2 regions of the Nocardia sp. NBC_00565 genome follow, and region 2 is predicted to be linked to the other one. Evidence: riboswitches for the same ligand, from Rfam matches in the RefSeq annotation. Region 2 holds a riboswitch; the other holds the start of a gene.
The links. A riboswitch is a leader RNA that binds a small molecule or an ion and turns the genes downstream of it on or off. The one in region 2 is predicted to bind thiamine pyrophosphate.
Positions count from the first base shown of each region.

Region 1: another riboswitch for thiamine pyrophosphate. It lies ahead of thiC (phosphomethylpyrimidine synthase ThiC); the one in region 2 lies ahead of OG874_RS14290 (purine-cytosine permease family protein).

Region 1 is NZ_CP107785.1:6,980,252-6,983,800, forward strand. Features, by position in the region: gene OG874_RS32105 (lipase family protein) at 1-667, shown strand, start outside; gene OG874_RS32110 (VOC family protein) at 797-1,279, shown strand; gene OG874_RS32115 (hypothetical protein) at 1,299-1,493, opposite strand; TPP riboswitch at 1,602-1,727, shown strand; gene thiC (phosphomethylpyrimidine synthase ThiC) at 1,720-3,345, shown strand; gene OG874_RS32125 (hypothetical protein) at 3,428-3,549, opposite strand, start outside.
Region 2 is NZ_CP107785.1:2,979,536-2,983,084, reverse strand. Features, by position in the region: gene OG874_RS14290 (purine-cytosine permease family protein) at 1-1,364, opposite strand, end outside; TPP riboswitch at 1,361-1,475, opposite strand; gene OG874_RS14285 (hypothetical protein) at 1,645-1,923, shown strand; gene OG874_RS14280 (carboxylate-amine ligase) at 2,085-3,179, opposite strand; gene OG874_RS14275 (pyridoxamine 5'-phosphate oxidase family protein) at 3,369-3,549, shown strand, end outside.

The DNA.
Region 1 (3,549 bases), 4.0 Mb from region 2:
TGTGCAGGGGGCGGCGCTGGGCGCTCCCGTCTCGGATGTCGAATCCCTGCTGCACGTCAACGGATCGATGTTCTCCAGCCTCATCGGCATCGGCATCTCCTCGCTCTACAACGCCTACCCGAAGTTCCGCGAGACGAGCGATCAGTACCTGACGCCCGAGGGCAAGGCGCTGATGAACCAAACCAACTCGCAGTGCCTGCCGCGCAACGCACTGACCCAGATGTTCACCGACTACCAACGGATACTGACGATTCCGATCGCGCAGTACCTCGCGCTACCGCAGATCCGGGAGGTCTTCGACGCGACGGTGCTCGGCAAGCACACGCCGACCGCGCCACTGTTCGTCTACCAGGGCGTCCTCGACGAGGCCGTCCCGATCTGGACCACCGATCGCCTGACCCAGCAGTGGTGCGCGGACGGCGCGTCGATCGTCTACAAACGCGACCACCTCAGCGAACACCTGACCCTGCCCTCCCTCGGCATGGCCGACACCTTCAACTGGCTGAAGACCCGCCTGGCCCCCAACGCCCCGAACCAACTCGGCTGCCGCACCGACGACATCGTCTCCATGCTGGCCGACTTCAACGCCCTACTAACCCAAATAGAAATCAACCTGAACGCCACCTTCGGCGCCCTGGGCTTCCCCATCGGCCCCCGCGAACGCTGACTACCCGGGTGCTCGTCCCCCGACCAGAACCGGACCGGTCAGAGACGAGCTTCTCGTCGGCGATGAATTCCGGTCTGCCACCGCGTCTGCATTAGTGCAGGTACCAGCACTCCGGTCGGGAGGACCATCATGCAGAAGATCGTCACTAACCTCTGGTACGACACCGAGGCCGAGCAGGCCGCCAAGTTCTACTGCTCCCTCTTCGAGGACGCGAAGATCATCAACATCACGCCTTATAGCGAGGCCGGGCCGCGGGAGGCCGGACTCGTTATGCTCGTCGACTTCGAGATCGCAGGTCAAAAGTTCACCGCCATCAACGGCGGCGGCGACTATCACTACACACACGCCATGTCCCTGCTGGTCAACTGCGACAGTCAGGACGAGGTCGACCGCCTCTGGACGGCGCTCACCGCCGACGGCGGCCAGGAAATCGAGTGCGGTTGGCTCAACGACAAATACGGCATCCCCTGGCAAATCTGGCCCGCCGAAGCCGACGCCCTCGTCAGCAGTCCCGACCGCGCCGCCGCCAACCGCGCCATGAAGGCCATGCTCGGCATGAAGAAAATCAACCTCCAAGCCATGCAAGACGCCTTTGACGGCAAAGTCGACTGACCGAGTTCGGGTATCCGGGTCAGGTGATCTGCCAGGAGCCGACTTCGTGGTAGCCGGAGTTGTAGATGGGGGAGGCGTCACCCTCGATCAGTTGGTAGTGCTTCATATTGCCGCCCCAGTAGCGGAGGATGCGGCCGAGTTCGTCGGCGAGGTCGGCGGGGGCTTTCACGCCGTCTGGCAGGGCATCCAGGTCTACCTCCAGGGTGAATTTCACGTTGTGGAATCTACCGGTGGGGTAGCGGGCGGCGGGCGCTTCGCTGGATGTTCCTCCGATCGCCGGGCAGGGCGCGGACATGGAAAGGTATCGTCGGGCTGGAAAATTTCACACACCCACGGGGGCTCGCACCAGCGGGCTGAGAGGACGGCTAGCCCATTTCGGGCGTCAGGGCCGTCGACCGTATGAACCTGACCGGGTAATGCCGGCGTAGGGAAGGAAATTCATGGGCACACCTGTCGATTCCGTGACCACCGGTCCGATCGAAGGCAGCGTCAAGCATTACCAAGAGGTCGATGACCTGCGCATTCCGGTGCGTCGGATCAACCTGACCAATGGGGAGCACTTCGACGTCTACGACACCTCGGGCCCGTACACCGATGACGCGGCCGGCATCGATCTGGAGGTGGGTCTACCGAAGCTGCGCGACGGCTGGCCCAGGCCCGAGGTGGCCGGTCCGCCGACCCAGCTGGCCTGGGCGCGCCAGGGCATCATCACCCCCGAGATGCGCTTCATCGCCGCGCGCGAGGGCGTGACCGCAGAGGTCGTGCGCGCGGAGGTCGCGGCGGGCCGGGCGGTGATTCCGGCCAACCACAAGCATCCGGAGCTGGAGCCGACCATTATCGGCAAGAAGTTCCTGGTGAAGATCAACGCCAATATCGGCAATTCGGCCGTCTCCTCCTCGATCGCGGAGGAGGTGGAGAAGATGGTGTGGGCCACCCGCTGGGGCGCGGACACCATCATGGATCTGTCCACCGGCAAGAACATCCACGAGACGCGCGAATGGATCCTGCGCAACTCCCCCGTCCCGGTCGGCACCGTGCCGATATACCAGGCGTTGGAGAAGGTGAACGGCGATCCGACGGCGCTCACCTGGGAGATCTACCGCGACACCGTGATCGAGCAGTGCGAGCAGGGCGTCGACTACATGACCGTGCACGCGGGTGTGCTGCTGCGGTACGTGCCGCTCACCGCCAAGCGGGTCACCGGCATCGTCTCGCGCGGCGGATCCATCATGGCCGCATGGTGTTTGGCGCATCATCAGGAGTCGTTCCTGTACACCAACTTCGCCGAACTCTGCGAGATCCTCGCGCGCTACGACGTCACCTTCTCCCTCGGTGACGGTCTGCGTCCCGGCTCTATCGCCGATGCCAACGACGAGGCCCAGTTCGCCGAACTGCGCACCCTCGGCGAACTGACGAAGGTCGCGAAATCCCATGGTGTGCAGGTGATGATCGAGGGTCCCGGCCACGTGCCGATGCACAAGATCGTGGAGAACGTGCGGCTGGAAGAGGAGCTGTGCGAGGAGGCGCCGTTCTATACCCTCGGCCCGCTCGCCACCGATATCGCGCCCGCCTACGACCACATCACCTCGGCCATCGGTGCGGCGATCATCGCGCAGGCGGGCACCGCGATGCTGTGCTACGTCACGCCAAAGGAGCATCTGGGCCTGCCCAACCGCGATGACGTCAAGGTCGGCGTGATCACCTACAAGATCGCCGCGCACGCCGCCGATCTCGCCAAGGGCCACCCGCACGCCCAGGACCGCGATAACGAATTGTCCAAGGCGCGCTTCGAATTCCGCTGGCGCGACCAGTTCGCGCTGTCACTGGATCCGGATACCGCCCGCGAATACCACGACGAAACCCTGCCCGCCGAGCCCGCGAAGACCGCGCACTTCTGCTCCATGTGCGGACCGAAGTTCTGCTCGATGCGGATCTCCGCCGATGTCCGCGAATACGCGGCCCGCCAAGGGCTTTCGGATATCGAGGCGATCGAAGCGGGGATGGCGGCGAAGTCCGCCGAGTTCGCCGACCACGGCGCGCAGGTCTATCTGCCTGTCGTGCCCTAGGTTTCGTCCAGAGCTCAGCCCGCCGCCACCGCGAGCGCGTCGACCGTGCGGTGGCGGCGGGCAGTTCGGCAGGCCGAGCGAGTCAGTAGGACTGGAGTTCGATCAGCGTGCCCGCCGGATCGCGCAGGTGCGCCGTGCGCAGATTCGGTCCCCACTGCGGCCGGTCCACCGCGGCGGCCACCGCTGTCGCGCCATTGCGCAGGC
Region 2 (3,549 bases):
GTGCTAGCCCCGGTCTTGCGCAGCGAGATCCGCCCGACGATCCAGGCAACCGCGACCGCCGCGACGAACGACAGCAGCGACGCACTCATCCAAGCCTGCTTGGTGAAGTGCAGCTTCTCCTGCGCATGCACCCAGAAGTCGGTCCACACGCCAGCATCGCCCGGGTTGATCAGCTGGTATACCGAAAGCCCCACCAGCCACGCGAAAACCATGCCCCACCGCGAGGGCGCGTCGATCGAGGTATTCCACTGCCCCTTCGCGCGCAGGAAGAAGTCCGCGACGAGCACGCCGAGCAGCGGCACGAACACCGAGCCGATCAGGCCGAGGAAGCCGAAGTAGTTCTCCATATTCAGCCGCAGCGCCAGCAACGTGATCAGCACACCGAGACCGACCGACAACACCCGGCGATCGACCCGCGGCGCGAGGTTCTGGATCGACACCGCGGTCGAGTAGACATTCGCGAAAGACTGGTCGGCCTCACGGAATACGAAGATGAAGAAGAACACCGCACCCAGGCTGACCGTCAGGAACGGCGAGTACACCCCGCCGTCACCGGAGGCGAGCGCCAACGCGAACAGCCCCAACACGTACGCGATGATCTGGGTGAACGCATACGCCCCACTCGCCGCGCCGAATGCCGCGCGGGTACTGCGCGAGTGCCGGGTGTAGTCCGCGGCCACCGGCACCCACGAGATCGAAACCGCCAGTGCCGCATCGGTGGCGACCCAGAACAGATTCCAATCGACACCGAACGGTCCACTGCTCTTGGGGCCCGGGTTGGTGGTGAGATCGGGCAGACCCTCGCGAATGAACTGGAGATAGAACCAGATCAGGGCGATCACCACGCCGACGGTCACGAACCGCCGCAGCATCCGCACCGAACCGAGCGGCCAGATCGTCAACACGGTCGTCAGCACACCCGCGGCGACCACATAGACCCAGTGCGGTCCACCGTCGAACAGCTCTTCGGCCGCGTTGCCGATGACGATCAGCTCGAAGGTGCCCCAGCCGATCAGCTGCGCGATATTGAGCACCGTCGGCAGATAGCTGAGCTTTGCGCCGAATAGCCCGCGCAGCAGCATCATCGCGGGTTTGCCGGTCTCGGTTCCCGGTATCGCGGCCAGTCCGAGCATGAGACCGCCGACTACCGTCCCGATGATCATCGCGAGAATGCCCGCGGCGATGGAGATCTGCGCCGCGCCGTCGGTATTGGGCGCCAGCACCGTGTACGCGCCGGAGAACGCGAACAAGCTGACCCCGAGGTTCGCCCAGAACGCACTCTGATCCCAGAACGACAGCACTTTGGGTGCGGGCTGGTCCAGGGTCAGCGGAGCTTCACGTCGATCAAGGGTGGGTGCAGACATCCCGGTACCGCTCTCCCTACGCCGGCATTACCCGGACAGGTTCATGCGGTCGGCGAAACGTGGGGTCCGCCCTCTCAGCCCGGCCGTGCCCGAGCTCCCGCGTGGGTCGTTCGGGCGAATAGTACACCCGCTGCGCGCGGTGCGGCCATCGGACATAACAGACAGGTTCCGCGGACGCCCCACGAAAATCGCATCCGCCGCCCATACTGTCGGGTACCGATCTGGTTATCGCTCGGTTATCTGCCATTCTCGTCCGCATCGACCTGGAATGAGCGCGCCCATGATCCTGATCGCCTTGCACGAGACCGTACTGGCCCAAATCGGCAACCCGACTCCCGAGGCGCCGCCCGCCTCGGACAAGATCCTCCAGATGGTCAGATATCTGACCTGGCTGGTGCTGCTGTCGGGCGTTTGCGGCATCACCTACGCGGGTGGCCGGTTCGCCTGGGAGAAGTGGAACGGCGGCACGCTGGAGTCACCGAAGATGATCGCCGGAGGGATGATCGGCGGTGTCATCGCGACCAGTGCGGGCACCATCATGAACTCCGTCATCGGCTGACCCTTTTGCCCGACGGACGTATCAACTACGCTATGTAGTAGAACGTCTCGGGTGGGAGGCCGCAATGAGTTCGGTGACGGCGCGACGCTATTGGCGCTCGTCGCGGTTCAAGCTGTCCGTGACGGTGGACCGCGCCCCGTCTTCGGCTTGCCGCCCGCCGGTCAATAGCAGCCTTCGAGAGTAGCGGCGGCGAGCTCATCGATGACCTCGGTGACGTCGTTGTGCGCGCGCAAGGCGGCGCGCTGTCGTCGGGCGCCGTTGCCGCGCGCCGCGACTGCCGCGACCGCCGCGGCGACGAACTCCTGATCGCCCGACTGCTCGAGCGCCGGGGTTACATAGTCGATCAACTGGTCGAGCAATATGCGGGCGGGCACAGTGCGTCCGGTGCGGGTGTCGAGGCCGTCACCGTCCAGGCCGGACCGCGCGGCCTTCCAATACGCGGCACGCAACACCTCCGCCGGCACCGGGGGCGCGGGCCGCCTCTCCTCGAGCGCCATCGCGACCGCGGCGCGGATGAGTGTGGCCAGCAACGCGGTTTCCTCGACGGTCGCGGGCACATCGCTGACGCGCACCTCGACGGTCGGGAACGACGCTGAGGGCCGCACATCCCAATACACCATCGCCGTATCCAGGATGCTGCCGCTGGCCAGCATCATCTCGACCATATCGTCGTAATCCGCGATGGATGCGAAGAAAGGTGGCGGCCCGGCGCTCGGCCACCGCCGCCACATGATGCTGCGCCAACTGGCGTATCCGGTATCGGTGGCGCGATACACCGGCGAATTGGCTGTCAACGACAACAACACCGGCAACCACGGCCGCAGATAATTCCCCACCCGCACCGCGACGTCGCGCGCGGGCACCCCCACATGGACGTGGCAGCCGCACAGTCCCTGCTCATGGGCCAGCATGCCGAAATTGCGTTCGATGCGCTGATAGCGCGGGGTATCGGTGACCGGGAACTCGTCCTGCACCGCAGGCGGCACCCCCACCGCGAGCAGCCGCGCACCGTGCTTTTCCGCGCAACTCGCCACGCCCGTGCGCAATCGGCGCAGGTCATCGAGCAATTCCGAGGTCTTGGTATGGACTTCGGTATTGGTCTCGATCTGACAGCGCGTCAACTCCAACTGCAGATCGATCCCGACCTCGGCCGCCGCCGCGGCGACTTCGACATTTCTCGGGGCCGGCGCGCCACTGGCGGGATCGGCCAGCAGGAACTCCTCTTCCACTCCGACAGTCGGCAGGGCCGCGTTCATTTACTGGAGTTTACTGTGGCGATCCGCGCGGTTGCGGGCATCGTTCGAGTTTGCAGTGCCCGTTCCGAGATCCGGGGCAACCCATTCGCCGGCATCGGTGAGTTTCCGATCGGCGCACCGTCCTACTGGTATGGACGTAATCAACCTCGCCGACCTGTACGAGCTGGCGCCGCTGGACTGGCTACTGGTATGGACGTAATCAACCTCGCCGACCTGTACGAGCTGGCGCCGCTGGACTGGTCGGGTATTCGAGCGCGGCTCGACGCAGGCATCGAACTGGCCCCTGGCAGCGGCGGCCTCGACCGGCACACCTGCTGGCTGAGCACGATCAACCAGGACGGCAGCCCACACGTGACCTCCCTGGGTGCCC